2 regions of the Micromonospora zamorensis genome follow, and region 2 is predicted to be linked to the other one. Evidence: predicted binding sites of a transcription regulator. Region 2 holds the regulator's gene; the other holds the start of a gene.
What was found. The regulator HspR, encoded in region 2, represses chaperone genes until heat shock. The targets are predictions, from matches to a motif close to TTGAGTNNNNNNNACTCAA.

Region 1 (15,967 bases), 3.4 Mb from region 2:
GTCATCGTGCGCGGCGACGACGGCTTCTGGTACGCCTACGGCACCACCGACCCGCTGCGCGAGGGCGAGCACGAATTCCACCGGGTGCCCACCGCCCGCTCGGCCAACCTGGTCGACTGGACCTACGTCGGGGACGCGTTCGGCCCGGAGCAGCGGCCACCGTACGCGGCGCCCGGTGCGGCCTTCTGGGCACCTGACGTGCGCCGCGTCGGCGATCAGTGGGTCATGTACGTGACGGTCACCGACACCACCGTCTCCGCCGAGGGCAGCGACTACGCCATCGGCGCGGCCACCGCGCCCACCCCGACCGGCCCGTGGACCTTCGCCGCGCAACCCGTGGTGGCACCCCGCCCCGGCGGGGGCGGCGGCTATCTGTGGACCATCGACCCCAGCCAGTTCACCGACATCGACGGCCGGGGCTACCTCTACTACGGCAGCTACTACGGCGGCATCTCGGTCACCGAACTCAGCGCGGACGGGCTGACCGCCGTGGGCACGCCGACGCAGGTGGCGATCGACAACAAGTTCGAGGGCAGCTACGTGCTGCGCCACGACGGCTGGTACTACCTGTTCGCCTCCACGGCCAACTGCTGCGCCGGCCCGGCCACCGGCTACTCCGTCCAGGTGGGACGCGCACGCAGCCCGCGCGGCCCGTTCACCGACCGCGACGGCGTCGCGCTGACCGCGTCCCGGGCGGGTGGCACGCCGGTGCTGACCCAGAACGGCAACCGGTGGATCGGCACCGGGCACAACGGCTTCCTCACCGACCTGTCCGGCCAGGACTGGATCGTCTACCACGCGATCGATCGCGCCGACCCGTACCTCGACGAGCCGTTCGGCATCAACGAACGCCCGATGCTGCTCGACCGCCTCGACTGGATCGACGGTTGGCCGACCGTGAACGCCGGCGCCGGACCGTCCGAGGGCGCCCGACCCGCACCGGTGACCACCGGCCGGGTCGACGACCGGTTCGACAACACCGGGCTGGCCGGCTGGCGACGTGTCACGGGCCGGTGGCGGGTCACCGACGGCCGGCTCGTCGGCAGCGGCGCGCTGACCAGTCGTACCACTGTGGGCGGTGACGTGCGGGCGGAGGCCGACCTGCGGCTCACCGGCGCGGTCAGCGCCGGGATCACCCTCGGTGACCGGGTCGAGGTCCGCGTCGACGCCGCCGGTGGCCGGCTCGTCGCCAGCGACGGCCGCCGCCGCGCGACCACGCCGCTGCCCGTCGGGCTCGACCTGGCCGACCCGCACAACCTGGCCATCGAGGTACGCGGACAGCAACTCGTCGCCGAGCTGAGCCCGGCCCGCCTCGGTGACCAGGTCGCCGTGGTGTCGCTGCGGCTGGACCGCCCGGTCGCGGGGCGCCCTGGGCTGGCCGCCGCCGGTGGTCCGGCCGAGTTCGACAACGTCAGCGTGGCCCGACTGTTCCAGCCGGCGAAGCGGGCGGTGCCCGAGCCCCACGTCGGGGCGCCGCTGCGGGCGTACTCCGACGAGTTCACCGATGGGCTCGACGGCGACTGGCGGTGGGTCCGCGAGGACCCGGCGGTCACCGCCGCCGACGGCGCGCTGCGCTGGCCGGTGCAGTCGGCCGACCTGACCGGCACCGGCAACACCGCCGGCGTGCTGCTGCGCGACGCGCCGCGCGGCGACTACGTCGTCGAGACGAAGGTGACGGTGGACCTGGGTGAGGAGTCCGTCCGCAACTACCAGCAGGCGGGCCTGGTCGCCTACGTGGACGACGACCGGTTCGCCCGGCTGACCCAGGTGGCGATCTGGAACACCCGGCAGGTCGAGTACGGCTACGAGCTGCCCTTCGCCGGCCAGCCGGTCTACGGCGGCAGCATCGTCGGCACCCCGGCCACCACCACCTGGTTACGACTGGCGCACCACGTCGACCCGGCCACCGGGGAGCACGAGTTCCGGGCCGGTTCCAGCCGGGACGGGCGTACCTGGACGTGGGGTGCGGTGTGGACGTTCCCGGCCGACACCACTCCCCGGATCGGCCTGGTGGCGCACGGCGGCGCCGAACCGGCGGTCACCGCCGAGTTCGACTACCTGCGCTTCTACCGCTAGAGCGGCGGGCCCCCTGCCGACGTGCAGGGGGCCCTTCGACCCGGTCAACGTCGTGTCTGGTGACGCACTTGCCGGCTGCCCTACCCTGAAGGAGCCGCGGCGCCACTTCGGCAAGTCGAGGCCCTAGCGCCCGCACCCGGGCGGATGGAAGCAGCCGCATGAACTGGACAACGTTCAGAAGCAACCGCACCCCTCACCGACTCCGCGCCGTGACCGACCTGCAGTTCCCTGCCAGCGGGCGGCAGCAGCTACGAAACCGGCACCCCCATCTCAGCGACGACGACATCGCCCTCGTCGAAACCGCGACCCGGCAGTGGTTCCGGATCATCGCCCGCCAGGGCAGCGCGAAGCTGTCGGTGCCGTCGGTGGTCGTGGACGATCTGTGGCAGGAACTGACCCGGCATACGCAGGACTACGCCGCCTTCTGCGACGCCGCGTTCGGGCGCCCTCTGCCGCACCAGCCCAGGCCCGCGACAGGCGGAGGCATGACCAACACCGATCGCAGCGCCCTGCTCGCCACGCTGAACCACGGCCGCCGGGACGAGGATTGTGGTCCGACCGGCCTTCCCCTGCTGTTCCGGGTGGACCAGGAGGTGCGCGTCCAGAATGGCAACCGCTACCTGGCCGACTGCGGAGGCCGTGGCGAATGTTTCCCGGTCTCCGACCGCGTCTGCCTGCAACACCTCGCGGGGCCGGGCAAGCGGCCCAAGCCGCGAGGCATCCGCGGTGATCTGCCCTTCAACGACGGCCGTCACGGCTACGCCGGCGGTGCAGGCGGCAGTGGCGGAGGCGAGTTCAGTGGCGGGAGCGACGGAGGGGGCGGCGACGGCGGTGGCGGCGGGGGCAGCAACTGAAGGCCCCTGACACGCCGCGACGGGCCTAGGGCGTGGTCAGCGGTGTCAGCGTCCGGTCCGTGCCGTCGTAGCTGCGGGCGGCGTCGAAGTCCCCGGTCGGGCGCTGCCCACCGGCGACGGCACGGGCCAACCGCAGGTCCGCGTTGCGAAAGCGCAGGGCCAGGCTCAGGTGTGGCACCCACGCCCCCGGAGCGTGCCACGGCCGGTGCCCGTCGGCCTCGGCGAGAACGTCCCAGACGGCGGCGTGCAGCGCGGTCAGCGCCGACGTGGGTTGCACGAGCCAGACCAGCGGGGCGCTGCCGTCGAGGACGACAACGCGGTCGAGCGTGACCGGCATCGGGAGCGCGGCGTCGAACAGCTCGGCGAGGCGGCCCTCGATTCCGGGCGGAAACTCGTCGACGGCGGCGAGGGTCAGGTGCGGCCGGTTGGTCGGGTGGGTGTTGCGGGCCAGGCTCGGCAACCCGGCAGCCGCCAACCGGTCCCAGACCGCCCGGACCTCGGCATCCAACCCAGGCGAGCAGACCAGTTCGACGGTACGCACCCCGACACGCTAGCGGGACTGCTCCGCCCGACCGTCTGATCCCCCACGGCAGTGCGCTCCGCGCAGCCACCCCCCGCGTCGATCATGAAGTTAGCGGCGTCGATGCCGGCGTGTCGCGACGCTAACTTCATGATCGACGGGGCGGGTGAGGGGGTGGGGTGGGGGGCTCGGTTATAGCCAGCCGTTGTTTCGGGCGGTGCGGACGGCTTCGGCCCGGTCGGTCGCGCCTAGTTTCTGTACGGCGGCGGAGAGGTGGTTGCGGACGGTGCCGGGGACAGGTGCACCCGGCGGGCGATTACCGCGACCGGCGCGCCGACCTCCGCCAGCCGTAGCGTCTCCAGCTCCCGCGGCGTCAGCGGGCAGGCCGGCAGGGTCAACGCGTCGGCGGCCAGCGACGGGTCGACGTACCGTCCGCCGGCGTGCACCCGGCGGATCACGTCGGCGAGCGCGCCACCGGGCGAGCCCTTGGGCACGAAACCGCGCGCCCCGGCGGTCAGTGCCTGACGCAGGTGCCCCGGGCGGCCGTGCCCGGTCAGCACGACCACCGCGCACTCAGGACGGACGCGGGCCAGCTCGGCGGCCACCGCGATGCCGTCCAGGCCGGGCATCTCCAGGTCCACCACCGCCACGTCCGGGTGGTGCGCGAGCGTCGCGGTGACCGCCGTGGGTCCGTCGGCGGCCTGGGCCACCACGTCGATGTCCGGTTCGAGGCCGAGCAGCGCGGCGACCGCGACCCGGATCAGGTCCTCGTCGTCGGCGAGCAGGACACGGATCACGACGGCACCGGCACTGTCGCCTCCAGGGTGAACACCCTGTCCTCCCGGCGGACCCGCAGCTCTCCCCCGACCGCGGCCAGCCGGTCGGCCAGGCCGCGCAGGCCGTGGCTGTGCTCGTCCGGGCCGCTGTCGTCGGCACCGTCGTTGGCGATGGTCATCCTGGCCCCGTTCTCGTCCCGGTCGATGTGGATCCGGCACCACTCGGCCCGGCTGTGCCGCAGCACGTTGGTGCCCGCCTCGCGCAGCACCGCCGCCAGTTCGGTGGCGGCCGGCTGAGGCAGGTCGACGTGTGGTGGCACCGTGCAGCGCACCCCGCAGGAGCGCAGCACGTCTGCCACCGCGGTCAGTTGCTCGCCGAGGTCGACGGCCCGGTAGCCGTGCACGCTCTCGCGGACCTCGGTGAGCGCGGACGCGGCCAGCCGTTGCACCTCGGCGGCCTCCCGCCCGGCCCGCTCCGGGTCGACCGGTGCGAGCCGCGCGGCGAGTTCGGCCTTCAGCGCGATCACGGTGAGACTGTGCCCCAGCAGGTCGTGCACGTCACGGGCGAAGCGCAGCCGCTCCTCGGCGGCGGCCAGCCGGGCCTGGGCGGCCTGACCCTGCCGAGCCTCCACCAGCAGGTCCCAGAACCAGACCTGGAACCAGTTGACCGCGGCCACGCCCACCCCGATGCCACCGGTCACGGCCAGGGACCGCCCCACGGACCCGCCGGTCCACCAGGCCACCGCCGCCGACACGAACAGGGCGCCGGCGGTGACCGCCAGCGCGCCCGGGAGGCGGACCAGCAAGGGGGCCATCCCGACCAGGGAGGCCCCGATCCACGCCCAGGTCGGCCAGGTCCCGGCCGCGACCGGGGCCACCAACGGCACGGTCAGCGCCGCCACGACGACCAGGCCGAGCTGGGCGCGACGTCGCCACCGTTGCGCGAGCCAGGGGGTCACCGCCGCGTACAGCACAGCGGTCTGGGTGGCCGCGAAGAGGAGGATCCCGACCGCGCCGAGCGCGACGCGGCCGGGGGACGGCTCCCGGGTCAGGCCGGCCGTGGGCAGCAGGACAGTCGCCCACACGCCGGTGGCCAGCGACAGCAGCGTCGCCCGCCGGGCCCGGTGCAGCCGACGGTCCGCCCGGGGGGTCACCGCCTCGCTCGCCACGCACCGATCCTAGGACCGCCCGGCGCCCGGTCCACCCGTGCGAGATGTCACGGTTGGACCGTGCGATCCGCACGGGATTCCGGTGACGGACGAGCCTGCCCACCGCGCCAGGACACCGGCAGTGTCAACGGCATGGAAAACACACGGGTGTACGCGGACAGCATGGTCGTACCGTCGCCTGCGCCGATGCCGGCAGCGCCCGGCACCGGCACGCGGCGGCTGTGGTGGCATCTCGCCGAGATGGCGCTGGCGATGGTCGTCGGGATGCTGCTGCTCGGGCCCCTGTGGGACGCGGCCGGCGCCCCGCTCGGGATCACCGGGACGCTGGACCGGCCGGACGTCGCCGCGCTGGTGATGGCCACGAACATGACGGTCGGGATGACGGTGTGGATGCGCTACCGGGCGCACCACTGGCGTGGGGTCGTCGAGATGGCCGCGGCGATGTACGTGCCGTTCCTGTTGGTGCTCGTACCGTTCTGGGCCGGCCGGCTGGATGGCGACGCCCTGATGCTCGGCGGTCACCTGCTGATGGTGCCGGCGATGGTGCTGGTGGCGGTGCGCCATCGGCACGAGACGCCGGTGTCGGTACGCCGGCACCCGGCCGTGACGGCGCTGGCCCACCGCTGGCCGACCGGGCTGGCGCTGCTGATGACGGTGGACATGTGGGTCGAGCCGAGGGTGCTCAACCCGTGGACGATGCTGGTGCTGCCCGGTGGGTACCTGCTGATCGGCGTGGTCCGACGCACCCTGCGCGGGCCGGGCGTGCTTGCCACCCAACTGGTCGGCCTGGTCGTCTGGGTCGCGCTGACGCTGGTCGCGGTCGCGGTCGGGGGTCAGACGGCCGCGTGGCTGGTGGCGCTCGGTTGGCTGGCGCACGCCGGTTGGGACCTGGCCCACCACCGCACCGGCCGGGTGGTGCCGCGCGGGTACGCCGAGTGGTGCGGCGTGTTCGACACGACACTGGCGGGCACCATGATCCTGGCGATCCTGACCGGCGCCGTCTGACGGCTCCGCCCGCCGGGCCGAACGGGCAGGATCCACGCAACAACGGTGAAACTGCTGCCTCAGGCGTCGCGGAGGCAGCAGTTTCAGCGTTGCTGCGCGGATCCTGTGGGGGTGTCCCGGGGCGCCGATCGCGCTCTTGTGGCGGTCGGCGCAGCGGCTTGGACGGCGTAATGAAAGGCTTGGCACATGAGTTCCGCACCTGCACAGCACGACGCACCGATCGACGCACCGATTGACGCCGCCCCCGCCGGCGCCGAAGAGGTGTACGCCTTCACCGAGCTCGGGCTGCGTCCCGAGCTGCTGGGCGCGCTGTCCGCCCTCGGCTACGAGGAGCCGACCCCGATCCAGCGGGAGGCGATCCCACCACTGCTGGAGGGTCGGGACCTGCTGGGCCAGGCGGCCACCGGCACCGGCAAGACGGCGGCGTTCGCGCTCCCGCTGCTGAACCTCATGACGGCGCACCGCCAGGGCGGTGACCCGGTGGCGCTGGTGTTGGTGCCGACCCGTGAGCTGGCGGTGCAGGTCTCCGAGGCGTTCCACCGCTACGGCAAGGACCTGGGTGCCCGGGTGCTGCCGATCTACGGTGGGCAGCCGATCGGGCGGCAGCTGCGGGCACTGGACAGCGGTGTCGACGTGGTGGTGGCCACCCCCGGGCGGGCCCTCGACCACATCGCCCGGGGCACGTTGCGCCTGGGCGGGCTCGCCACGGTGGTGCTCGACGAGGCCGACGAGATGCTCGACATGGGCTTCGCCGAGGACATCGAGGCGATCCTGGAGCACGCTCCGGCCGAGCGTCAGACTGTGCTCTTCTCGGCCACCATGCCGTCGCGCATCGACGGGATGGCCCGGCAGCACCTGCGCGAACCGGTCCGGATCGAGATCGGCCGGGAGCCGACGGTCGCGGGCGAGGCGCCGCGGGTGCGGCAGAGCGCGTACATCGTGACCCGGGCCCACAAGCCGGCCGCGTTGGGCCGGGTGCTGGACGTGGAGTCGCCCACCGCGGCGATCGTGTTCTGCCGCAGCCGGGAAGAGGTCGACCGGCTGACCGAGACGATGAACGGCCGGGGCTACCGCTCCGAGGCGCTGCACGGCGGCATGAGCCAGGAGCAGCGCGACCGGGTGATGGGCCGGCTGCGGGCGGGCACCGCCGACCTGCTGGTGGCCACCGACGTGGCGGCCCGTGGGCTGGACATCGAGCAGCTGTCCCACGTCGTCAACTACGACGTGCCGTCCGCCCCGGAGTCGTACGTGCACCGGATCGGCCGGGTGGGTCGGGCCGGCCGCGAGGGCGTGGCGATCACCCTCGCCGAGCCGCGTGAGCACCGGATGCTCAAGACCATCGAGCGGGTGACCGGCCAGCGGATCACCATCGACAAGATCCCCACAGTGGCCGACATGCGGACCCGCCGGTTGGAGCTGACCCAGGCGGCGCTGCGGGAGAGCCTGCTGGAGGACGACCTCGACCCGTTCCGGGTCATCGTGGAGACGCTGACCGACGAGTTCGACCTGATGGAGGTCGCCCTCGCCGCCGTGAAGCTGGCCCACGAGGTGACGTCGCCGGGCTCCGACGACGAGGAGGAGATCCCGCAGGTCCCGGTCCGCGGTCCCCGCGAGGGTCGACCGGAGACCGGCGGCCGGGGCGGCGACCGTCGGGGCGGGGGCCGGCCGCGCTCCGGCGGCGGCAACACCGTCCAGGTCTTCGTCGGCCTGGGCCGGCGCGCCGGGGTGCGCCCGCAGGACCTGGTCGGCGCGATCACCGGGGAAACCGGGATCCGTGGTCGGGACATCGGCTCGATCGAGATCGCCGACCGGTTCTCGCTGGTGGAGGTGCCGCAGGGGGTGGCCGACGAGGTGATCTCCGGGTTGCGCCAGAGCACGATCAAGGGCCGCAAGGCCACAGTGCGCCGCGACCGCGGGGGCGACGAGCGCTGAGCACGCCGCCGGCGACCGCCGGCCCGAGCACGCCGCCGGCGACCGCCGAGGTACGACGGTCGCCGGCGCTGCGAATCAGAAGGAGTACGGCCCGAACCGGCCCCACGCCACCACGGCGGCGAGCACGAGCAGCACCGCGCAGGTGATCGCGCCTTGCAGCTCCGTACGACGTTGCTCCGCCGTGTCCTGCTTCTTCCTGTCGCGCAGGTGCACGAGGACGCCGCCGATCATGACGATGACCAGCCCGGTGGCGGCGAGCGGGGTGAGCACGGTGGCGATGCCGGTGAGTGGGGGCAGCACCAGCCCGAGGGCGGCCAGCAGCTCGACGGCGCCGAGCGCCTTGACCTGGGTCGGCGGGACCGGGTCCACCCACCGCATCATCTCGCGCAGCTTGTCCTTGGGCTGGGTCAGCTTGGCGAAGCCGGCGCCGGCGAAGACGACGGCGAGCAGGATCTGGATGATCCAGAGCACCACGTTCACGGGGGTTCCTCCAGGGGGACGCCTCGCGGCGAAGAAGAGGTAGTTGAGGATTCAAGCGAGACAGTAGACCTCTCCTCGCGTACGCAGAGGACCCCCGCCGTCTTCACAGACGGCGGGGGTCCTTGTGTTCGGAGCGTCAGGCCGCGAAGAGCGCCGGACCGTCCAGCGTCTTGACGTCGGCCGGGCGCAACGCCAGGGCGAGCACGTCGGCCACGTCGGCCAGGGTGTGCACGGTCAGCGCCTCGCGCACCTCGGTCGGCAGGTCGTCCAGGTCGGGCTCGTTGCGCGCCGGGATGATCACCTCAGTGAGGCCGGCCCGGTGCGCGGCGAGCAGTTTCTGCTTCACCCCGCCGATCGGCAGCACCCGACCGGACAGTGTCACCTCGCCGGTCATCCCGAACTCGGGGCGGACCGGGCGGCCGGTGACCAGCGAGGCCAGGGCCGTCACCATGGTGATGCCGGCGCTCGGGCCGTCCTTGGGCACCGCGCCCGCCGGGAAGTGGACGTGGATCCGGCGTCCGGCGAGGACGTTCGGGTCGATGCCGAACCGGCGCCCGTTGGAGCGCAGGTACGACAGGGCGATGTGCGCCGACTCCTTCATCACGTCGCCGAGCTGGCCGGTCAGGGTCAGCCCCGGCTCGCCCTCCATGCTGGTCGCCTCGATGAAGAGCACGTCCCCACCGGCGCCGGTGACGGCGAGGCCGGTTGCCACGCCGGGCACGGCGGTGCGCTCGGCCGACTCCGGGGTGAACTTCGGTCGCCCCAGGTAACGGGTGAGGTTGTCGGTGTCGACGCGTACCGGCGACGGGTCGGTCGCCAGTGTCACCGCCACCTTGCGCAGGATCTTGGCGAGGCCACGTTCGAGCTGCCGGACACCGGCCTCCCGGGTGTACTCCCCCGCGATCAGCGCCAACGCCTCGTCGGCGATCTCCACCTCGTCGGCGGTCAGCCCGGCCCGCTCCCGCTGCCGGGGCAGCAGGTGGTCACGGGCGATGGCGACCTTCTCGTCCTCGGTGTAGCCGTCCAGAGTGACCAGTTCCATCCGGTCCAGCAGCGGGCCGGGGATGGACTCCACCACGTTCGCGGTGGCCAGGAACAGCACGTCGGACAGGTCGAGGTCGACCTCCAGGTAGTGATCCCGGAAGGTGTGGTTCTGCGCCGGGTCGAGCACCTCCAGCAGGGCGGCGGCCGGGTCACCGGCGTAGCCGGCGGCCAGCTTGTCCACCTCGTCGAGGAGCACGACCGGGTTCATCGAGCCGGCCTCGCGCAGCGCGCGGACGATCCGACCGGGCAGCGCGCCGACGTAGGTGCGCCGGTGACCGCGGATCTCCGCCTCGTCGCGGACGCCACCGAGCGACACCCGGACGAAGTTACGCCCGAGCGCGCGCGCCACGGACTCACCGAGGCTGGTCTTGCCGACCCCGGGAGGGCCGGCGAGGGCGAGCACCGCGCCGGAGCCGCGACCGCCGACCACGCCGAGGTTGCGCTCGGCGCGACGGTTGCGCACGGCCAGGTACTCCAGGATGCGGTCCTTCACATCGGCCAGGCCGGCGTGGTCGGCGTCGAGCACCGCCCGGGCGGCAGCCAGGTCGGTGTTGTCCTCGGTACGCGTGCCCCACGGCATTTCGAGCACGGTGTCCAGCCAGGTGCGGATCCAGCCCGCCTCCGGGGAGGCGTCGCTGGCCCGCTCCAGCTTGCCGACCTCGCGCATGGCCGCCTCGCGGACCTTCTCCGGCAGCTCGGCGGACTCGACCCGGGAGCGGTAGTCGGCCGAGCCGTCCGGCTCGTCCTCACCCAGCTCCTTACGGATCGCGGCGAGCTGCTGGCGCAGCAGGAACTCCCGCTGGGACTTCTCCAGCCCCTCGCGGACGTCACTGTTGATCTGCTCGGTGACCTCCTGCTCGGCCAGGTAGTCCTTCACCCAGCCGACCAGCAGCTCCAGCCGGGCGGTCACGTCCGGCGCGGTGAGCAGTTCGGTCTTCTGGTCCAGGGTCAGCCAGGGCGCGTAGCCGGCCGAGTCGGCCAGCTCGGACAGGTCGGTCATCCGCTCCACCGCGTCGATGACCTGCCAGGCACCCCGCTGCTGGAGCACGGAGGTCACCAGGGCGCGGTACTCGCGGGCGAGTTCCCGGGCGCGGCCGGCGGGAGCGGGTTCGTCGAGTTCGGAGGCCTCGACCCAGAGTGCGGCGCCGGGGCCGGGCACGCCGGAGCCGATCCGGGCCCGGGACAGGCCACGGATGACGGCGGCGGGCTCACCCTCGGGCAGCCGGCCGACCTTCTCGATGGTGGCGACCACGCCGACCGGGCCGTACTCGCCGTCGATGCGCGGCACGGCCAGCAGCTTGCGGTCGCCGGTCGCCCGGGCCGCGTCGATCGCGGCCTGGGTGGTCGGGTCGAGGGTCACCGGGATGACCATGCCGGGCAGCAGCACGGCGTCGGTCAGGGGAAGTACCGGAAGAGTTGCCATCGAACACCTGCTATCGCGTTGAGTTGAGCGTGTCTGGCTCAAGTAACAAAGCGTTCCCCTTGTTCCGCTCTGTGACCCAGACCACTCTCCGGCCCGGTCCGTCGGGCCGCCCGAAACCGGCGGGCGACCCGACCGGACACGTCAGGTGAGCTTGCTCTTGACCGTGTTCACGACCGAGCCGGCCACACCCGGACTGGTGCCGTACAACCGCGGGTCCCCCGGCGGCAGCACCGGCTCCGGGGCGTTCGCCCGCGGGGCGTCGTCGTACCGGAACTCGCCCTTGCCATCCGGCGAGGGCCCGGACGCCCAGCGCCCCTCGGAGGAGTCGGTGCCCGAGGAGAAGCCCAGGTAGGTGTAGCCGTACTCCTCGCTGAGATCGCCGGAGTCCGGGAACGCCTCCGGCACCGGCATGTCCTCCAGGCCGTCCTCCTTGAGCTGCTCGATCGCCGCCAGCCACATGTTCTGGTGCATCGTGTCGCGGGCCAACAGGAAGCGCAGCATCTGCTTGACGCCCGGGTCGTCGGTCATGTTGAACAACCGGGCGACCTGGAGGCGACCCTGCGCCTCCGCCGTGACGTTGAGCTGGAAGTCGGCCAGCAGGTTGCCGCTGGCGGTGATGTACGAGCCGTTCCAGGGCACCCCGTTGGAGTCGGCGGGCAACGCGCCACCGCCACCGTGGATGAAGTGCGCCGGGTTCGACCCCGCGAAGGTCGCCGCGCCCCCCGGATCCTCCGCGATCCCCTCGGTCAACGACAGCGGTGCGCTGTCCAGCAGCCGGGTGATCATCGTGACGATCATCTCGACGTGGCCCATCTCCTCGGTGCCGACGTCGAGCAGCAGGTCCTTGTACTTGCCGGGCAGCCGGCAGTTCCAGCCCTGGTAGAGGTACTGGTTGGCGACGGTCATCTCACCCCACTTGCCGCCCAGCACCTCCTGCAGGCGACGGGCGAACGCGGCATCCGGGCCGTCCGGCTTGGCTTCGAACTGCAGGTCCTTCACATGGCTGAACATCTGACCCCCTCATGACGGGAACTGGTAGAGGGTGGCGTTCCCGCCTCGGTGACCCGACCGGGCCAACCCGTGTCCCGCTGGGGTCAGCGCAGCGGGTGAACCGTCGGCAGCAGCAGCTCCAGCGCCACGCCGCGCGGTCGCAGTCGGTGCACCCGCAGCGCTCCCCCGTCCGGCACGAGGAGCTGCCGCACGATCCACAACCCCAGCCCGGACATCCCGACCGCCGGCGCCGGGCGGCGCACCGCGGACAGCAACGCGTCGTCGACCCGTCCCTCGTCGGTGACCAGGACGCTCAGGCCAGGCCCACGCACTGTGGCGTACAGGCCCACCTGCCCGTCCGGTGGCCCGTGCCGCAGCGCGTTCTCCACCAGGTTGACCAGCACCTGGCGGGTCCGTCCGGCCGGCACCGGGCAGGCGCCCGCCCGCCGGGTGGCCCGCGCACGCCGTCGACCGGCCGGCACCAGCGCGGCGGCCTCGCGCAGGATGCCCGCCAGCGGGACAACCGGCTCCGGCTGTGGAGCCAGCGCCAGCGCGCCGGTGCCGGCGGTCGCGTCGCGCAGCAGGCTCTGCAGGTGGACGGCCTGGTCGCGGGCCAACTCGCTGATCGCCCGCCGGTCGGCGCCGCTGAGCTCTCGCTGCTCGTCGGCCAGCGCGCGGGTCAGCGACGTCAGGGTGCTGATCGGCGTACGGAACTCGTGGCACAACACCCGCAGCAGCAACTCCGAATCCGCCACCGGTGGTCGCATCTCACCTGGAGCCGGCTCGATCCGGCGCAACCCTCGCAGCAGGCCCTGCAGACCGTGGCGTGCGCGCATCCACCCGACTCCCCTCGTTCGGTGCGTACCCGCATGATCGGTACCCGCTGGGGAACGGCGCAGACATGCCGGGAGCTTCCACCATGCGACTTGTCGTCGTGGACGATCACCCCCTCTTCGTCCGCGGCCTCGAACTGCTGCTCCCCATCACCACCGACGGCCGCGCCGAGGTGGTCGCCTCGACCGGCGACGCCGCAGCCGCCGCGGCGCTGGTCAGCCAGTGGCACCCCGATCTGGCCCTGGTCGACCTGCACATGCCCCCACCAGGAGGCATCCGGGCGGTGGGCGCGATCCGGCGGACCACCCCACGGGTACGGGTGGTCGCGATGTCCGGTTCCGCCGACCCGGCGCCGGCGCTGGAGGCGCTGCGGGCCGGCGCCGAGGGGTTCCTGCCGAAGACCAGTGAACCGGAGGAACTGCTGCCCCCGCTGCTGGCCGTCCTGGAGGGGTGGGCGGTGCTGCCGGCCGAACTGCTGCACGCCATGCTGCGGCCGACCCGCGCCGCGGCGGTCGACCTGGACGGCGAGGAACGTCGGCTGCTGCGGGCGATCGCCGTCGGCCGCAACACCATCGAGATCGCCGACGAACTGCACGTCTCGGAGCGGACGGTGAAACGAATGACCGCCGCGTTGCTGCGCAAGTTGCGGGTGTCCAACCGGGCGGAGGCAGCCGCCCTCGCCGGGCACGCTGGCCTCCTCGACGAATGAGACCGCTTCATCGCGCGCGATTCACGGTTTTGCTCGGTAACAGAATCGCGACGCGCCGAATGAATGGGACGCATATTGTTGCGGATTACCGGGGTGATAGGTCAGACTTTGGACACATCCCGCCGCACACAGGGAGTAATCGGCAATGGCGAGAAAAGTAATCACGGTCCTGACCGACGACCTCGACGGTGGGAAGGCAGACCGGACGGTCGAGTTCAGTCTCGACGGCGTGGCCTACACGATCGACGTCTCGGACGAGAATGCCGGTGTCCTGCGCAAGGCACTGGACCCGTACATCAATGCGGGTCGGCGGATCGGGCGTGGCCCGGTGGAGAGCGCCCGCACAGTCCGGCGGCCGGGGCGACCCGCCGGCGCGGGAATGGATCGGGAGCAGAACCGGGCCATCCGGGAATGGGCCGTCAAGAACGGCTACAAGATTTCCGAACGAGGCCGGATCCCGGTCGAGGTCGTCGAGGCTTACAAGAGCCGCTGACGCAGGAGTTGACGATGGGGCCACGCCGGAAACGGCGTGGCCCCATCGGATTGTCCGGGCACCGAAACGACGCGGCGGCCGGTCACCCGGGGGTTGTCGCCCCGGGTGACCGGCCGCCGCCGGTCAGCCTGGATCAGTTGACGGTGATCCGCACCGAGTCGAACGCGGGCGTCTGGTTGGCCCGCTCCATCATCGGCAGGCGGTGCGAACCGTCGCCGGCCCAGACGGAGCACTGTGCCGTACCCGACTCCGGCAGGCCCGGGATCTGGATGGTCACCTCGTCGGGCTGGGCGCCACCGCGGCCGTCCTCGGTCGCGACGAAGAACGCGGGCACCTCCTGCGGCTCCGGCGGAGCGGTCAGGCTGTCCAGCATCCGGCATGCGGTGTGGAAGTGGCCCCGGACCAGGCCCTGGGCGTTGAGCAGCGAGCTCTCCACGTAGTAACCACCCTGACCGGCGGCGAGGAAGCGGTCCCGGACCAGGTTGCGGGTGCTGACCCGCAGGGTGAAGGCCTGGTTCTGGCCGACCTGCTGGGGGAACTGGGTGATCAGCAGTGACGGGTTGTTCGCGGCGGCGCCGACCTCACCGAACTCGGTGCTCACGCAGCGGTTGCCGTTCTGGAAGCCGTTGTGCGGCTGGAGCTGGCTCTCGTCACAGTCGTTGGCCAGCACGCCGAGCCCGGCGCCGGGGGCCGTGCCACCGTTGTTCCCGCCGTTGTTGCCACCGGGAGTGGTGGTGGGGCTGGTGGTGGGGGTGCCGCCACCGTTGTTGCCGCCGGAGTTGTTGGTCGGCTGCACCTGGCACTCGGCGAGCTGCGCGAGACCCTGCGGCCGGGGACCGACCCGGTCGATGGCCGTCGTGATCCGGTCCAGCACCGCGCGCCGCTTGCCGGCCAGCGGTTGGAGGATCGCGCTGCGGATGAACGCCTCACCCTTGTTGCCCTCGGCGGCCAACCGGCGGTCCGCCTCGGCGATCTGGGCCTGCAACTGGGCGAGGTTGCGGTCCACCTCGGCCCGCGCCCGGTCCGGCACCTGCGGCAGTTTGGCCGTCACGTCCGGGCAGGCAATGGCCGTGCCGGTGCCGACCGTGCCGTCCTTACCGTCCTCACACTCGGGGACCGACTGCTGTCCGTCACCCCAGTGATTACGCACCCACCGACCGTTCTGCCAGGTGCGGCTGGTCGAACCGCCGCCCGTCGGCGCGGTCGCGCCCGGACTCGGTTCCACGCACTGCCCAGCAGCCGGGCGCGGCTTATTTGTCCGCCGGTCCTGGGCCGACGAAATCTGGGTCACGGCGACGACTCCGCCGAAGACCGCGAGCGTGCCGACAACGGCCAGCAGACGCTTGCTCCGCGCGTTGCCGGATGACCGGCCCGCCCGTGTGGACCTGCGCATCGAATTGTTCTCCTTCTCGATCCGGTAGTGGATTCCTGGCCTCGGCCTACCGACGGATGTCAGATGGCACGCCACGGCGGCGAGCACCGTGACCTACCCGGTAATGCGTCGATGGCCGACGATGCCCTTTCCACACCGTCCCCCGGGTCCCGACGACGCGGATGGGAGATCCTGTTCATTCGCGCAGGAGTACGGGTGGGCGACGGGGAAGGTTCAACCGGCGCACAGGAAATTGCCACGACCCGGCATCGAGCCGGCGCGGAGCGGAA
Region 2 (15,967 bases):
ACGGCGCGGCGGTGCACCCAGTCGAGCAGGAAGAGCCCGGACACCGCCGGGCTCCAGCGCATCGGGTCGGCGTCCGGGAAGGTCGCCGAGTGGTCCAGCAGCAGGCTCAGGCAGAAGTGCAGCGAGGCCAGCTCCGGGCCGTCGACGGAGTCCAGCCCGAAGCGGGTGGCCTCCGGCGCGGCGAGGAACCGCCGGACCAGGTCGGTGCGCTCGGCGGCGGAGAGTGGCTCGACCTCCGCCGGGCCGGTCGGGTCGGCCGCGGTGGGCAGCAGCGCCAGCCGGGCACCGACCAGCGCCCGGTCGGTGGCGAGGGAACCCTCGCCGGGCAACTCGCTCAGCTCGTCGGTCACCGCGAGATGGCGGGCCACCTCGCCACGGAGCTGGGCCGGATTCTCGGTGCGGAACCAGGTCAGCTCGTCGTCCGCGCACATCTGGCGGACCTGGTCCAGGATCCGTTCCGCCGGCCCGCCGACGAAGATGTCCTTGGTGATCCCGATGTTGTGGTCCACCAGGGCCACCAGCGCGTGCTCCGAGCCGCCGGACGCGTCGTCGTAGGCGAAGGTGGCGAGGTAGGACGTCTGGTCGCCGTAGACGTCGCCGTACGCCCACGTGCCGGTGAGGTGCACCCGGCCGAGCTGACCGGCCCAGGTGGGTGCCTGGCTGCCCGGACGCACCCGATCGGTGCCCTCGGCGTCCGGGACGAGCGTGGCGAAGACCTGCCGGATGGTGGTCGCGGCCGCGACCCGGCGACGGGCGGTGGCGGCGAGAAACCCGGTGACGAACTCCCGTACGGCGGTGTCGCGGTCGGTCTCCGCGATCGCGTAGACACTGCCCAGCAGCGCGCTGCCGAGCATCTCGGCGTCGAGGGCGGACTCCAGCTTGGTCACGTCGCGTGCGGCGTGCAGCACCGCGTCGTAGGGGGTCTGAGGCGTGGCCATGCTCCGACCCTACGCCGCCCGGGGCGTACACAGAGCGGTAGCGAGCCGTGCGGAGCGTCAGCGGCGGGCGGCGTCCCTCAGCGCGTCGCGTGCCTGCGCGTACGAGCCGAGCACGACCCGCACGGGTGTGAGCACGTACTCCTCGCCCACCCGGGCCACCTTCGCGGTCAGGCGTTGCTCGGCGCGGGCCCGGGCACGCCGCGCGGCCCAGCGCACCACGGGTCGGGTCAGCGCCGCCAGCAGCAGCCCGGCCAGCAGACCGCCGAGCAGCAGCAGGGTCGGCAGTGGCACCTGCCCGACCATCGGGTTGTCCAGCGCGGGCAGGCCGAGTGCCCGCAGCGCGTAGCCGAGCACCAGCCAGCCCAGACCGACCACGGCGGCCAGGGTGACCAGCCACTGCAAACCGCCGACGACCCGCCACCACAGCGGTCGACGGCCGAGGCCGAGGTCGGTGCCGGCGATCGTGCGGTCCAGCGCGTCCGGCAGGTCGCCGAGGCGGGACCGGGCGGCGGCGGTGACCGCGCCGGGCCAGGCGGCGGGCAGGTCGGCGGCGGCCCGGTCGGCCACCGCGCGGATCGCCAGACCCAGGGCGGAGCGTTGGGCGGCCGTCGGATCCGGCACGGAGGTGGCCGCGACCAGGCTCTCCGCCGCGTCGGCACCCGCGTCGGCCGGGCCGGGCAGGTGCAGCCGGCGCAGCGGGTCGGGTCGCAACCGCCGCCAGCCCCGGACCAGGGGCCAGCCGGTGGCCGCGACGGCCCGGTGCCGGTACGCCTGCTGCACCGCCTCGGTCACCGCGGGCACGCCGGCAGCTCCGGCCAGCGCCCGGTTCAAGCCGTCGACTGTCGAGTCGTCCGGCCCACCGGCCGGTCTGGCCGAGCCGACCAGCTCGTCCAGCCCGGCGACGACCGTGTCGACGTCACCGGCGAGCCGACGCAGCGCGGCCTGCCGCTCGGCGACGGTCCGCTCCAGGGCACCGCGCAGCCCGACCATCCCGGCCGGGTCGATGGCGGTGGTGGACAGCAGCGGCACACCGGTCAGCCCGTCCGTGTCGAGCAGTCGGCGCAGGTCGTCCAGGACCCGGGGCACCTCAGCCGGGGGCAGCCGGTCGGCCTGGTTGAGCACGACCAGTGTGACGTCGCGGTGCCGGTGGAACTCGCGCAGGTAGCTGTCGTGGATGACCCGGTCGGCGTACTTCTGTGGGTCGACCACCCAGACCACCTGGTCGACCAGGCCGAGCAGTCGGTCCACCTCGAGCCGGTGGGACCGCTGGACCGAGTCGAAGTCGGGCAGGTCGAGCAGGATCAGCCCGTGCAGCGCCGTCTCGTCGTCCGCGTCCAGGGCGCTCTCCCGGACGAAACGGTGTCGGGGCAGCACGCCGATCCAGTCGAGCAGCCGGTTGGCGCCCTCCAGTGGGCCCCACACGCAGGCGTGGGTGACGCCGGTGGTCGGCCGACGGACCCCGACCGGCGACAGCTCCAGCTGGGCCAGCGCGTTGAAGAGGCTGGACTTGCCACTGCCCGTGGCGCCGGCCAGGGCGACCACGGTGTGGTCCCGGGAGAGCGCGAGTCGGGTGCCGGCCCGCTCGACCAGGGTGTGCGCGGGCACCAGCTCCGCGTCCGGCAGCAGGCCGTCGACAGCGGTCAGGAACCGGCGTACCGCGTCCAGTCGGGCGATCAGCACGTCGGCGTCGACCCGCTGGTCTCCGCGGAACGCCTCGCGTACCCGGCCGGTGATGTTCGTCACCGGAAACCCTCCTCGTCGGCGGCCGGCTGGGTGTTGCCGGCGGCGGACAGGCCGCTGCGGTGCCGAGCCAGCTCGACCCGGCCCGCGGCCCGGCGCAGGCTGTCGCCGGCGTCCGCGGCGGGGCGGGCGTCCGCGGTGCGGCTCAGGAACCGGTCGGCCTCCGCGTCGAGCAGCGTCCGCACCCGCTTCAGCAGGTCGGTGCGGGCCTTGGCGGCGAGGGTACGCACCGCCTGGTCGCCGAAGATCGCCTGGAGTACGGCCTGCGCGGCGACGGTGGTGCCAGCCCCGGTGGCCAGCTCCAGCCCGGTCGGGATGAACGCGGTGGAGGCGAACACGGCGATCATCACGGCCAGCCCGGTGGCGTTGACGGCGTACGCGGCGGTGCGGGCCACGAACCGCTTGTCCCCGCCCTCGACCCGGACCAGCTCCAGCACCCCGCGCTGCCAGTCCCGGACCATCCGTTCGGCGCGTTCGGGCAGGTCGGCGCTTGGGTGGGCGAGCGCCGGTTCGAGCAGGTCGGCGCCCGCAGGGTGTGCCTTCCACCCGGTGTACGCGGATTCTGCGGCCTCCGAGGCCACCCCGCGCAGCAGCGTCACCAGCTGCGACTCGATGGCGTTGCGGAGTTCGACGGAGGGCGCCGGCCGGCCGGTGACGGCGGCCACCACCCGGTCCCGCAGGCGGCCGATCCGTGCCTCCAGGGTGCGGAACAGCTCGCCGGTGCCGACGAACTCCTGCCAGCGCGCGAGCACCTCGCCCCGGAGCAGCCGACCGTCCTGGAGCCCCTGCTCGACGGTGCGCTCGGCACCCCGGTATGCGGCCCGGACCCGTTCGTCCAGCCCGTCGGCGGCGGCGAGCTGCTCGTCGGCGGCGTCGGCCAGCTCCTCGACGGCGGGGTGCAGGGCGGCCAGCGCCCCGTCCAGCGTCTGACGGACCACCGCCGCCCGGGCGTCCGCGTCGCCGGCCAGCCGGGCGAACCAGTCGGCCAGCGATGCGGTGACCCCCTCGGGCAGCAACCCCTGCCCGTCGACCCAGGTCTCCGGCAGCACGAACAGCGGCGCCCGGCCGAGGTCCTGTTCGGCGAGCATCTCGCTCAGGTGCGCGGCGATCTCCTCGGTGGCCTCGGCAGGCACCCGGTCCAGCACCATGGCGATCACCGCGCCTCGCGACCGGGCGCTGCGCAGCAGCTCCCAGGGCACCGCGTCGGCGTACCGCGCGGCGGTGGTGACGAAGAGCCAGAGATCGGCGGCGGCGAGCAGTTGGGTGGCGAGCGCCCGGTTGGCGTCGACCACCGAGTCGATGTCGGGCGCGTCGAGGAAGGCCAGCCCGGCGGGCAGGGCCGGCGCGGTGACGAGGTGCAGGGCGCGCGGATCTTCGCTCGGCTCGGTGGTGCGGGTCAGCCCGGGCAGCAGGTCACCCTGCCGGAACCAGGCCGCGTCGGACGGGTTGCAGACCAGCACCGGCGAGCGGGTGGTCGGCCGGAGCACGCCGGCGGCGCTGACCCGGGCCTTGACCAGGCTGTTGACCAGGGTCGACTTGCCCGCGCCGGTGGAGCCGCCGACCACCACGAGCAGTGGGGCGTCCAGCCGGGCGAGCCGGGGCAGCAGATAGTCGTCGAGCTGGTCGGTGAGGGCGGTGGCGTTGTGCCGGGCGGACCCGGCGGTGGGCAGCGCGAGGGGATACCGGGTCGCACCGATCGCCTCCCGGAGGCCCGACAGTGCGCCGGGGAGGCTGTCGTCCCCGGTGGTGGCGGGCGGCTCCTCCGCGGCGTCCGGCGGGCCGGTGCGGGATGCGACGGCGGGCGCGCCGGAACGGGTGGCGGAATCGCCGTGCGTCGTCACCGCTAAAGCGTGCCCGACCGATGCAAGAGAAGACAACCGGACGGTAATAACGGGTGGGTTGCGTCGGGTTGACTCAACTCAACTTGACGATTCGCCAACGCGTGGCACTATTGAGTCAAGTTCACTCAACTTGTGGTGGGGCCCGCTGCGGGCGGTGCTCGCCAGGCAGCCGCGGGCAGTGCCCGTCACCTGCACAACCTTACGAAGCGAGGAAGCGAACATGGCACGTGCGGTCGGTATCGACCTCGGCACGACGAACTCCTGCGTCAGCGTTCTCGAGGGCGGTGAGCCCACCGTCATCGCCAACGCTGAGGGGTCGCGGACGACTCCGTCGATCGTCGCGTTCGCCCGCAACGGCGAGGTGCTCGTCGGCGAGGTCGCCAAGCGTCAGGCAGTGACCAACCCGGATCGGACGATCCGGTCGGTCAAGCGCGAGGTCGGCACGAACTGGTCCGTCGACATCGACGGCAAGAAGTACACCCCGCAGGAGATCTCGGCCCGGACGCTGATGAAGCTCAAGCGGGACGCCGAGGCGTACCTGGGCGAGCAGATCACCGACGCGGTGATCACCGTTCCGGCCTACTTCAACGACAGCCAGCGCCAGGCCACCAAGGAGGCCGGTGAGATCGCCGGCTTCAACGTGCTGCGGATCGTCAACGAGCCGACCGCGGCCGCCCTGGCGTACGGGCTGGACAAGGGTTCCAAGGAGCAGACCGTCCTGGTCTTCGACCTCGGCGGCGGCACGTTCGACGTGTCGCTGCTGGAGCTGGCCGAGGGTGTCGTGGAGGTCAAGTCGACCAGCGGTGACAACCAGCTCGGTGGCGACGACTGGGACCAGCGGATCATCGACCACCTGGTCAAGACGTTCCGTGGTGAGCACGGCATCGACCTCGGTCAGGACAAGATGGCCCTCCAGCGCCTCCGTGAGGCTGCCGAGAAGGCCAAGATCGAGCTGTCCGCCGCCACCACCACCAACATCAACCTGCCGTACATCACCGCCGGCGCGGCCGGCCCGCTGCACCTCGACGTGACGCTGAGCCGCGCCGAGTTCCAGCGGATGACGCAGGACCTGCTGGACCGTTGCAAGGGCCCGTTCGAGCAGGCCGTGAAGGACGCCGGGATCAAGATCTCCGACGTCGAGCACGTCATCCTGGTCGGCGGTTCGACCCGGATGCCCGCCGTGACCGACCTGGTCAAGCAGCTCACCGGTCGCGACCCCAACAAGGGCGTCAACCCGGACGAGGTCGTCGCCGTCGGCGCCGCCCTCCAGGCCGGTGTGCTCAAGGGTGAGGTCAAGGACGTCCTGCTGCTTGACGTGACCCCGCTGAGCCTGGGCATCGAGACCAAGGGTGGCATCTTCACCAAGCTGATCGAGCGCAACACCACCATCCCGACCAAGCGCTCCGAGGTCTTCACCACGGCGGACGACAACCAGCCGTCGGTGCTGATCCAGGTCTTCCAGGGTGAGCGTGAGATCGCGGCCTACAACAAGAAGCTCGGCACCTTCGAGCTGACCGGCCTCCCGCCGGCGCCGCGCGGCGTGCCGCAGATCGAGGTCGCCTTCGACATCGACGCCAACGGCATCGTCAACGTGCACGCCAAGGACCTGGGCACCGGCAAGGAACAGAAGATGACGATCACCGGCGGCTCCTCGCTGCCGAAGGACGACATCGAGCGGATGCGCCGGGACGCCGAGGAGCACGCTGAGGAGGACAAGCGCCGCCGCGACGACGCCGAGACCCGCAACGTGGCCGAGGCGCTCCAGTGGCAGACCGAGAAGTTCCTCGCCGAGAGCGGCGACAAGCTGCCCACCGAAAACCGGGAGCAGCTCAACGAGGCGCTCGGCGAGCTGCGTGGCGCGCTCGGCGGGCAGGACATCGAGAAGATCAAGTCCGCGCACGAGCGGCTGGCGCAGGTCTCCCAGCAGGCCGGTTCGCTGCTCTACTCGCAGCAGGCCGAGCAGGGCCAGCAGCCGGGCGGCGAGCCCGGCCCGGGTGCGGCCGGCGCGACCGGTGCGACCGGCGCGACCGGTGCGCAGGCCGGTGGGGCCGACGACGTGGTCGACGCGGAGATCGTGGACGAGGACGGCAAGAAGTGACCACCGGCCTCGGACGCGTATCCACGGCGAAGGGGATGAGGTAGCCGCATGACGCAGAAGCCACGAGCCGCCGACCCGGCCGACACCGGGTCGACGCCGGGTGGCTCCGCGCCCACGGAGCCGACCACCGGCGACAAGGAGCGGGTCGTCATCCGCAACAACCGCAAGCTCATCGACACGTCGGAGCCTGAGGGCACCGCCGCCGACGCCGAGACCGGCGTACCGGCCGAGGGCCTGGTCGAGGACGCCGAGGTGGTGGTCGACGAGATCGAGGTCGAGGTCAACGCCACCGACGGTCCGGAACCATCCGGCCCGGCGGTGGTGGACGCCCCGGCGCAGCCGGTCGACGGCGGCGGCACGGGCACCTCGCTCGGCGCCGAGCTGGAGGCGCTCCGGGCCGAGCTGGACGAGCGCACCAGGGATCTGCAGCGGGTGTCGGCGGAGTACGCCAACTACCGCAAGCGGGTCGACCGGGACCGCAGCCTGGTGCAGGAGCAGGCGACCGGCTCGGTTCTGGCCGCGCTGTTGCCGATCCTGGACGACCTGGACCGGGCCCGGGAACACGGCGACCTGGTCGGGCCGTTCGGCACGGTGGCGGAACAGCTCACCACCGCGCTGGGCAAGTTCGGCCTGAACGCCTTCGGCGAGCAGGGCGACCCGTTCGACCCGACCCGGCACGAGGCGGTCGCGCACCAGACCTCGGCCGACGTCAGCGAGCCGACCTGCGTCCAGGTCATGCGGCGCGGCTACCAGCTCGGTGAGCGGCTGCTGCGCCCCGCGCTGGTCGCGGTCGCGGATCCGGAATAGTGCGAGACAGTGACCGGGCCGTCCCGCCCACCGCGCAGCGGTGGGCGGGACGGCCGGGCCGCGAGGGTCGAGAGGGGGTGGACCGGTGAGTTCGAAGGACTGGATCGAGAAGGACTTCTACGCCGTGCTCGGCGTGGACAAGGCCGCCTCCGCGGATGACATCAAGAAGGCGTACCGCAAGGTGGCCCGGGAGTCGCACCCGGACCACAACCCGGGCGACCCGAAGGCCGAGGAGCGGTTCAAGGCCGCGTCCGAGGCCTACAACGTCCTGTCGGACACGGGTCGCCGTCGCGAGTACGACGAGATGCGCTCGCTGTTCGGCTCGGGGGCCTTCCGGCGCAGCGCCCGGGGCGGAGGCCAGCCGGGCGGCATGCCGTTCGACGTCTCCGACATGTTCGGCGGCGGTGGAGGCGGCGACCGTCGCTTCGGCGGAGCCGGCTTCCAGGACCTGTTCAGTTCGATCTTCACCGGTGGCCAGGCCGGTGGGCAGGCCGCACCGCGCGGTCCGGCCCGTGGTCGGGACGTCGAGACCGAGGTGGCACTGGACTTCGGTGACGCCGTACGCGGGGTGACGCTGCCCCTGACGCTGCGCGCCCCCGGAGTCTGCGAGACCTGCCACGGCAACGGGGCCAAGCCCGGCACCCAGCCGCGTACCTGCACGGTCTGCCACGGCGCCGGGGTGACCACCCGCGACCAGGGTGCGTTCAGCTTCTCCGAGCCGTGCCGCAACTGCCAGGGCGTCGGCACCGTGGTCGAGGAGAAGTGCCCGGAGTGCCAGGGCAGTGGCGGGGTCACCAAGACCCGCACCATGAACGTGCGGTTCCCGGCCGGGGTGGCCGACGGTCAGCGCATCCGGCTCGCCGGGCGCGGTGAGGCAGGCGAGCGCGGCGGCCCCGCTGGTGACCTCTTCGTGCAGGTCAAGGTTCGACCGGACGAGCTGTTCGGGCGTACCGGCGACGACCTGACGCTGTCCGTGCCGGTCACCTTCGCGGAGGCCGTGCTCGGCACGGACCTGCGGGTGCCCACGCTCGACGGCGCGGTGACCCTGCGGGTTCCGCCGGGGACGCCGAGCGGGCGGGTGCTGCGGGCCCGTGGCAAGGGTGTGGTCCGCCGCGACGGGCAGGCCGGTGACCTGCTGGTCACGTTGGACGTGGTGGTCCCGGCCCGACTGTCGGACGAGGCGCGCACTGCACTGGAGGCGTTCGCCGAGCAGAGCCCGCCGGCGGCCCGCGAACATCTCGACGCTCGGGTGCGTCGGGTCAGTTAGTCCGATGGAGTGGACGCGGAGGTGAGCGGCATGTCGGGCGAGTTCCTCGGTTCGGGTGACCCTGCCTACGAGGCCAAGGTTCTGATGATCTCGGTTGCGGCCCGGATGGCGGGGATGCACCCACAGACCCTGCGCCAGTACGACCGGCTGGGGCTGGTGCAGCCCGGCCGGGCCGCTGGTGGCGGCCGTCGGTACAGCGTGCGCGACGTGGTGCTGCTGCGCGAGGTCCAGCGGCTCAGTCAGGACGACGGGATCAACCTGGCCGGCGTCAAGCGGATCATCGGGCTGGAGCGGCTGCTGGAGCAGGCGCAGCAGCGGGTGGCCCGGCTGGAGGCGGAGCTGGACGCCGCGTACCGCCGGGTGGCCGAGCTGGAGTCGCTGGCCCGCTTCCCGGGTCGGGACCTGGTGCCGACCAACCGCACGTCCACCGCGCTGGTCGTCTGGCGACCCCGCCGCATGCCCGATCGCTGACCAACCGCTCACCCGGCGCTGTCTTTCGGCCCGGACCGTACCGGATTTCCCGGCGCGGTCCGGGCCGCTTCGGTTAGCCTGTCGATACGGTCCAATCGGCTTAATACGGACCTACCGGCATGGCGAGGGGGAGCGATGGCGGAGCCGGCGAAGAAGGTCGCCCAGCAGGCGGAAGACCGGTTGGAAGAACTGGCCGAGACCGTCCGCAAGAAGTTCGACAAGGTGACCGAGGGAACCTACCGGGACCGGGTCGTCGGAGGGCGGTTCGCCGGCCGGGACGACCACGGCGGCGAGAAGGACCGAGCCGAGACGGAACGGCAGCAGGACTGACCGGTAACCGACGTGCGGGCCGGGACCCACGGGGGGTCCCGGCCCGTTCGCGTCGCTGAGTGCGGGCCGGGACGCGGTGACGCCAGGCGGGGGTCCCGGCCCGTTCGCCGTCGTACTGAACCGACCTCAGCCGAGGCGGCGGTTCTCGCGGACCAGGCCGCCCTCGCACCAGTCCCGGTAGACGAAGAGATCCGGTCGGGCCAGCAGCACCCGGCCGTTGTGCGCCCAGATCTTCATCAGCTCGTCGCCCTCACGCTCGGCCTGTTCGACGAGCTTGCGGAAGCGACGCTTCGGGTGGGCGCGGAAGTTCGTCCGGATGCCGTCGGCCGCGTAGATGTAGAGGCAGTGCAACGCGAACCGCCGCGCCGGGCAGGACGGGTCCATCGCCAGCTCGAAGAGCGTCAACACCAGTCGATCGCCGGAGACCAGCAGGTCCCAGTCGGGCGGCATCGAAGCCAACGGCACAGAATCAGGCTGGTACGCCCAAGCTCGCAACTCCGCCGGACTCGGATCGACGGGGTTGGCGAAGCCGTGGAACGTCGATTCCTGCACGCTCACCGGCCAACCTTCCGCTCTCGCCCGCGTTTGGCTGCACTGCCTGCGGACCCTGGCTGCTGGGGCGAAACGGTAACCTGCCGTCGAGTGCTGCGGTAGTCCCCGTGGGGAGCAATTCAGCAACCGTTGGGGTCGGGGCTGCGCGGTCAGTCGTGGATCGGGACCGGTGCCGCCCGCTGGGCCGCCGCGCGGTTGCGCAGCCACCGCTTGAACCACGGGAAGTCCGGCAGCCGGGCGAGGATCGGCCCGGTCACCACGGTGATCAGGACGTACGTCGCGGCCAGCGCCGCCAACTGCGGCTCGACGCTCCCGGCGGCCACCGCGAGCCCGGCGATGACGATGGAGAACTCACCTCGGGGTACGAGTGCGAGGCCGGTCCGCCATCGGCCGGGTTCCGCGATGCCCACCCGACGCGCCGCGAGGTAGCCGGTGAGCGTCTTCGTCGCCATGGTGACCACGGCCAACGCGAGCGCCGGCAACAGCACCGGCGGGATGTCCCGTGGGTCGGTGACCAGGCCGAAGAAGACGAAGAACACAGCGGCGAACAGGTCCCGCAGGGGGGAGAGCAACTCGGTCGCGTGGTGCGCCACCGGGCCGGAGAGCGCGATGCCGACGAGGAACGCGCCGACCGCCGCCGACACCTGCAGCTTCGCCGCGAGCCCGGCGATCAGCAGGGTCAGACCGAGTACGCCGAGCAGCAGCGCCTCCGGGTCCTTCGCGGACAGGGCGGACGAGATGAGGTGGCCGTACCGGATGGCCACCACCAGCACCAGCAGCACCGTGCCCACCGCGACGGCGAGTGCGATGCCGCCGCCGAGCAGACCGGTGCCCGCCAGTACGGCGGTGACCAGCGGCAGGTAGAGCGCCATTGCCAGGTCCTCGATCACCAGGACCGAGAGGATCACCGGGGTTTCCCGGTTACCGAGTCGTCCCAGGTCGGCGAGGACCTTGGCGATCACGCCGGAGGAGGAGACCCAGGTGATGCCGCCGAGCACCAGGGCGGCCACCCAGTCCCAACCGAGCAGCAGGGCGAACGCCGCGCCGGGCAGCGCGTTGAAGACGCCGTCTATCAGCCCGGCGGGGGCCGCCGATCGGAGGTTGCCGACCAGCTCGTTGGCCGAATATTCCAGGCCGAGCATCACCAGCAGCAGGATGACGCCGATCTCGGCGCCGACCGCGAAGAACTCCTCGCTGGCGGCGAGCGGAAGCAGCCCGCCGTGCCCGAACGCCAGCCCGGCGAACAGGTAGAGAGGGATGGGGGACAGGCCTACCCGGCGGCTGAGCCGACCGAGGACGCCAAGCAGCAGCAGCAGCGCGCCGACTTCGACGAGCAGAGTGGTGGAATCGTGCATCCGCCTCAGCCGTCCGGGTCACTGTCGGCGAGGATGGCGGACACGCCGTCGAGACCCCGTCGGGTCCCGACAACGACCACCACGTCGCCGGCCGCGAAGCGGAAGGAGGGAAGTGGCGAGACGATGACTTCGCCTTCGCGAAGCACCGCCACGATGGAGGCGCTCGTGCGGGTACGCGCCTTGGTGTCGCCGAGCTTCCGGTTGACGTACGGCGACCCGGCCGTGATGGCGATCTGCTCGGTGAGCAGACCGGCCGCCTGCTCGCGCAGCCCGGAGAGCTGGCCGAGCATCAGCGACGCGCCGAGGATGTCGGCCAGGGCCTCAGCCTCGTCGTCGGTCAGCGGGATGTCCGACTGGCACGCGTCGGGATCGTCGGGGTCGTAGAGAACGAGATCACGGCGGCCATTGCGGTGGGAGACGACGCCCAAACGGCGTCCTGACTCCGTCACCAGATCGTGGCGTACCCCGATCCCGGGTAAGGCGGTCTGCTCGACACGTACTCGCACCCACCAAGGCTACCGCTTCGTGAACAGAACGCAGATCTTGGAAGCCCTCGGCCCTTCCGACCAGCCCCGACACGTCCAACAGGGCCGAGTGCGGGCGGTGCCCGCCCCCGGTGGAGCGGGCGCGGGCAACCGGAGTTGGTCGTGGTCAGCGGCGGCTGGCGAAGAACTCGCGGATGTCGGCGACCAGAACCTCGGTGGCCTGGTGGGCGGCGTAGTGACCGCCGACGTCACCGCGGCCGTCGACGTCGTTGTCGTACGCGGTCCACCGGACGATGTTCGCGTGGTCCCGATCGGCGAAGCGGCGGATGGACTGGAAGTCGCCGGGGAACATGGCCAGCGCGGTCGGCGCGGTGGTCGGCCCGGTCGGTGACTCCTCGGCGTGCGCGTCCTCCCAGTAGAACCGGATCGCGGACGCGGCCGTGCCGGTGAACCAGTAGAGCGCCACGTTGGCCAGGATGAAGTCCGCGTCCAGGCTCTCGTCGAAGAGTTGCGCGTTCCAGGCGAGCAGCCCGACCGGGGAGTCGGCCAGCGCGAACGCCAGGGTCTGTGGCTGCTGGCTGTGCACCTGGTTGAAGGAGAACTTGTTCTCGTAGAACCACTGGAGGTGCTGGAGCGCCGCCTGATCCGCCTCGGACAGCCCGGCGAACTCGGCCGGGTCGCCGGAGGGGAATGAGAAGAGCTGGGTGACGTGGACGCCGAGCACGTGGTCCCGGTCGATCCGGCCCAGCTCCGGCGCGACCATCGAGCCGGCGTCGTTGCCGACCGCGCCGTAGCTGGCGTACCCCAGGCGGTTCATCAGCTCGGCCCAGGCGCGGGCCGTGCGGTGCCGGTTCCACCCGGCGCTGCGGGTCGGGCCGGAGAGGCCGAAGCCGGGCAGCGATGGGATGACCACGTGGAAGGCCGGCGCGTCCGGGTCGGTCGGCTCGGTGAGCGGGGCGATCACGTCGAGGTATTCCAGCACCGAGCCTGGCCAGCCGTGGGTGAGCACCAGCGGGGTGGCGTCCGGCCGGGTCGACCGGACGTGCAGGAAGTGGATCTGCTCGCCGTCGATCTCGGTGACGAACTGCGGGTGGGCGTTCAGGCGGGCCTCGACGACGCGCCAGTCGAAGCCGTCCCGCCACCGGTCGGCGAGGGCGCGGACCCGGTCGCTGCTCATCCCGTACGAGTCGCCGGTGCCGGGCAGGTCGGCGGGCCAGACGGTGCGGCCCAGCCGGTCGGCCAGGTCGTCGAGTGCGGTCTGCGGGATCTCGACGCGGAACGGGCGGATCGCAGTGCCGGTCATCTGAAGCTCCTTCGGAACGGAATGTTTCGTTCTGCAATCAGCGTAGCAGACCGGAATGATCCGTTCCACTGGTAGTCTGAGGTCATGCCGAATCCCCCCGGAAAGACGCTGGCCGGCCGCCGCGCCCAGGCCGCCCGCAACGACGAGGTCATCCTCGAAGCCGCCCGCGCGGTCTTCCTGGACGACCCGAAGGCGCCGATCGCCGCCGTCGCCGAACGCGCGGGTGTCGGCATCAGTGCCCTCTACCGGAGGTACGCGGGCAAGGAGGACCTGCTGCGCCAGCTCTGCCATGACGGGTTGCGCCGGTACGTCGCCGCAGCCGAGGCCGCCCTCGCCGAGCCGGACGACTGGGCCGCGTTCAGCGCCTTCCTGACCCAGGTGGTCGACGCCGACGTGCACTCGCTCACCGTCCACCTGGCCGGCATGTTCACTCCGACCGAGGAGATGGGTCGGGACGCGACGCGCGCCAACGAGTTGGCCACCGCCCTGTTCGAGCGGGCCCGCGCCAGCGGGCGGCTGCGGCCGGACGCGGTCGTGCAGGATCTGGGGTTGCTGCTGGAGGCGTGCGCCGCGGTGCGCGTACCCGATTCGGAGCGCACCGGGCAGTTGCGCCGACGCCAGCTCGCCGTGCTGCTGGCGGGTCTGTCCACCGGGCCGGCCACAGACCCGCTCCCCGGCCCGGCGCCCGCGGCAGGAGAGTTCGACTGGCGGTGGCGTCGCCGGGAGTGATGGGCATCACGCGCTAAGGTTGAGCGGAATACGCTCAACTCTGGTTGTGTCCAACTCAGTGGACAACGCCGATCCGGGGGAGCCCATGAATACCGAAAAACTCACCACCAAGAGCCGCGAGACCATCACGGGCGCCGTCGCGCTGGCCAACCAGCGTGGCCACGCCACAGTGGAGCCCTGGCACCTGCTGCTGGCACTGCTGGACACCGACGGCTCGACCGCCACCGGTCTGCTGCGCGCCGTCGGGGCCGACCCGACCGAGCTGCGCCGGGCCGCCCAGCGCGCGGTCGACGGCCTTCCCGCCGCTCGCGGCTCCAGCCTCGCCGAGCCGACCCTGGCTCGGGAGTTCGTCAACGCCATCGGCGCCGCCGAGCAGATCGCCCGACCGTTGGGCGACGAGTACACCTCCACCGAGCACCTGCTCGCCGGCCTGGCCCGGGTGGGCGGCGCGGTGTCCGGTGCGCTGAAGACGGCCGGTGCCACCGAGGACGCCCTGGTCGCGGCCTTCCCGACCGTGCGGGGTGGCGACCGGCGGGTCACCACCGCCGACCCGGAGCAGACCTATCAGGCCCTGACCAAGTACGGCGTCGACCTCACCGCCAGCGCCCGGGACGGCAAGATCGACCCGGTCATCGGCCGTGACTCCGAGATCCGCCGGGTCATCCAGGTGCTCTCCCGGCGTACGAAGAACAACCCGGTGCTGATCGGTGAGCCCGGCGTCGGCAAGACCGCGATCGTCGAGGGGCTGGCCCAGCGGATCGTCACCGGTGACGTGCCCGAGTCGCTGCGCGACAAGAAGCTGATCTCGCTCGACCTTGGCGCGATGGTCGCCGGTGCGCAGTACCGGGGGCAGTTCGAGGAGCGGCTCAAGTCCGTCCTGGAGGAGATCAAGAACTCCAACGGGCAGGTGATCACCTTCCTCGACGAGCTGCACACCGTGGTCGGCGCCGGAAAGGGCGAGGGCTCGATGGACGCCGGCAACATGCTGAAGCCGATGCTGGCCCGTGGTGAGCTGCGGATGGTGGGCGCCACCACGCTGGACGAGTACCGCGAGCACGTCGAGAAGGACCCGGCTCTGGAGCGCCGTTTCCAGCCGGTGCTGGTCGGCGAGCCGACGATCGAGGACACCATCGGCATCCTGCGGGGGCTCAAGGAGCGCTACGAGGTGCACCACGGCGTACGGATCACCGACGCCGCGCTGGTCGCCGCCGCGACACTGTCGGACCGCTACATCACCGACCGGTTCCTGCCGGACAAGGCGATCGACCTGGTCGACGAGTCCGCGTCCCGGCTCCGGATGGAGATCGACTCCCGGCCGGTCGAGGTGGACGAGATCGAGCGGGCGGTCCGCCGGTTGGAGATCGAGGAAATGGCGCTGGCCAAGGAGCCGGACGCCGCCTCCGCCGAGCGGCTGGAGCGGTTGCGCAAGGAGCTGGCCGACAAGCGCGAGCAGCTCACTGTGCTCTCCGAGCGCTGGCAGACGGAGAAGAGCCACATCACCAAGCTCTCCACCGCGAAGGAGGAGCTGGAGCGCCTCGGCGGTGAGGCCGAGCGGGCCGAGCGCGACGGCGAGCTGGAGCGCGCCGCCGAGCTGCGCTACGGCCGCATCCCCGCCCTCAAGGTCGAGCTGAAGCAGGCCGCGGAGGAGCTGGCCCAGCTCCAGGCCGACGGCGCCATGCTCAAGGAGGAGGTCGGCGCGGACGACATCGCCGCGGTGGTCGCCTCCTGGACCGGCATCCCCGCCGGCCGCCTGCTCGAAGGCGAGACGGCCAAGCTGCTGCGGATGGAGGAGTCACTGGGCGGCCGGGTGGTCGGCCAGGCCGAGGCGGTCGGCGCGGTCTCCGACGCGGTACGCCGTGCACGGGCCGGAATCGCCGACCCGGATCGCCCGACCGGCAGCTTCCTCTTTCTCGGCCCCACGGGTGTCGGCAAGACGGAGCTGGCCAAGGCCCTCGCCGAGTTCCTCTTCGACGACGAGCGGGCGATGGTCCGCATCGACATGAGCGAGTACGGCGAGAAGCACTCGGTCGCCCGACTGGTGGGCGCCCCGC

Region 1: the regulator HspR is predicted to act here: its motif matches at 11,303-11,321, upstream of lon (endopeptidase La).

The regions. Positions count from the first base shown of each region.
Region 1 is NZ_LT607755.1:2,979,511-2,995,477, forward strand. It holds gene GA0070619_RS13010 (family 43 glycosylhydrolase) at 1-2,076, shown strand, start outside; gene GA0070619_RS13015 (glycine-rich domain-containing protein) at 2,286-2,930, shown strand; gene GA0070619_RS13020 (2'-5' RNA ligase family protein) at 2,956-3,471, opposite strand; partial or broken gene GA0070619_RS13025 (response regulator transcription factor) at 3,643-4,247, opposite strand; gene GA0070619_RS13030 (histidine kinase) at 4,244-5,395, opposite strand; gene GA0070619_RS13035 (hypothetical protein) at 5,528-6,400, shown strand; gene GA0070619_RS13040 (DEAD/DEAH box helicase) at 6,587-8,332, shown strand; gene GA0070619_RS13045 (DoxX family protein) at 8,408-8,812, opposite strand; gene lon (endopeptidase La) at 8,949-11,279, opposite strand; gene GA0070619_RS13055 (manganese catalase) at 11,421-12,290, opposite strand; gene GA0070619_RS13060 (sensor histidine kinase) at 12,374-13,105, opposite strand; gene GA0070619_RS13065 (response regulator) at 13,189-13,812, shown strand; gene GA0070619_RS13070 (histone-like nucleoid-structuring protein Lsr2) at 13,958-14,305, shown strand; gene GA0070619_RS13075 (hypothetical protein) at 14,439-15,698, opposite strand.
Region 2 is NZ_LT607755.1:6,399,696-6,415,662, forward strand. It holds gene GA0070619_RS28665 (hypothetical protein) at 1-938, opposite strand, end outside; gene GA0070619_RS28670 (GTPase) at 996-2,681, opposite strand; gene GA0070619_RS28675 (GTPase domain-containing protein) at 2,678-4,519, opposite strand; gene dnaK (molecular chaperone DnaK) at 4,740-6,617, shown strand; gene grpE (nucleotide exchange factor GrpE) at 6,666-7,424, shown strand; gene dnaJ (molecular chaperone DnaJ) at 7,510-8,691, shown strand; gene GA0070619_RS28695 (heat shock protein transcriptional repressor HspR) at 8,722-9,162, shown strand; gene GA0070619_RS28700 (hypothetical protein) at 9,298-9,492, shown strand; gene GA0070619_RS28705 (hypothetical protein) at 9,619-10,050, opposite strand; gene GA0070619_RS28710 (cation:proton antiporter) at 10,194-11,399, opposite strand; gene GA0070619_RS28715 (cation:proton antiporter regulatory subunit) at 11,405-11,905, opposite strand; gene GA0070619_RS28720 (epoxide hydrolase family protein) at 12,051-13,187, opposite strand; gene GA0070619_RS28725 (TetR/AcrR family transcriptional regulator) at 13,272-13,916, shown strand; gene clpB (ATP-dependent chaperone ClpB) at 14,002-15,967, shown strand, end outside.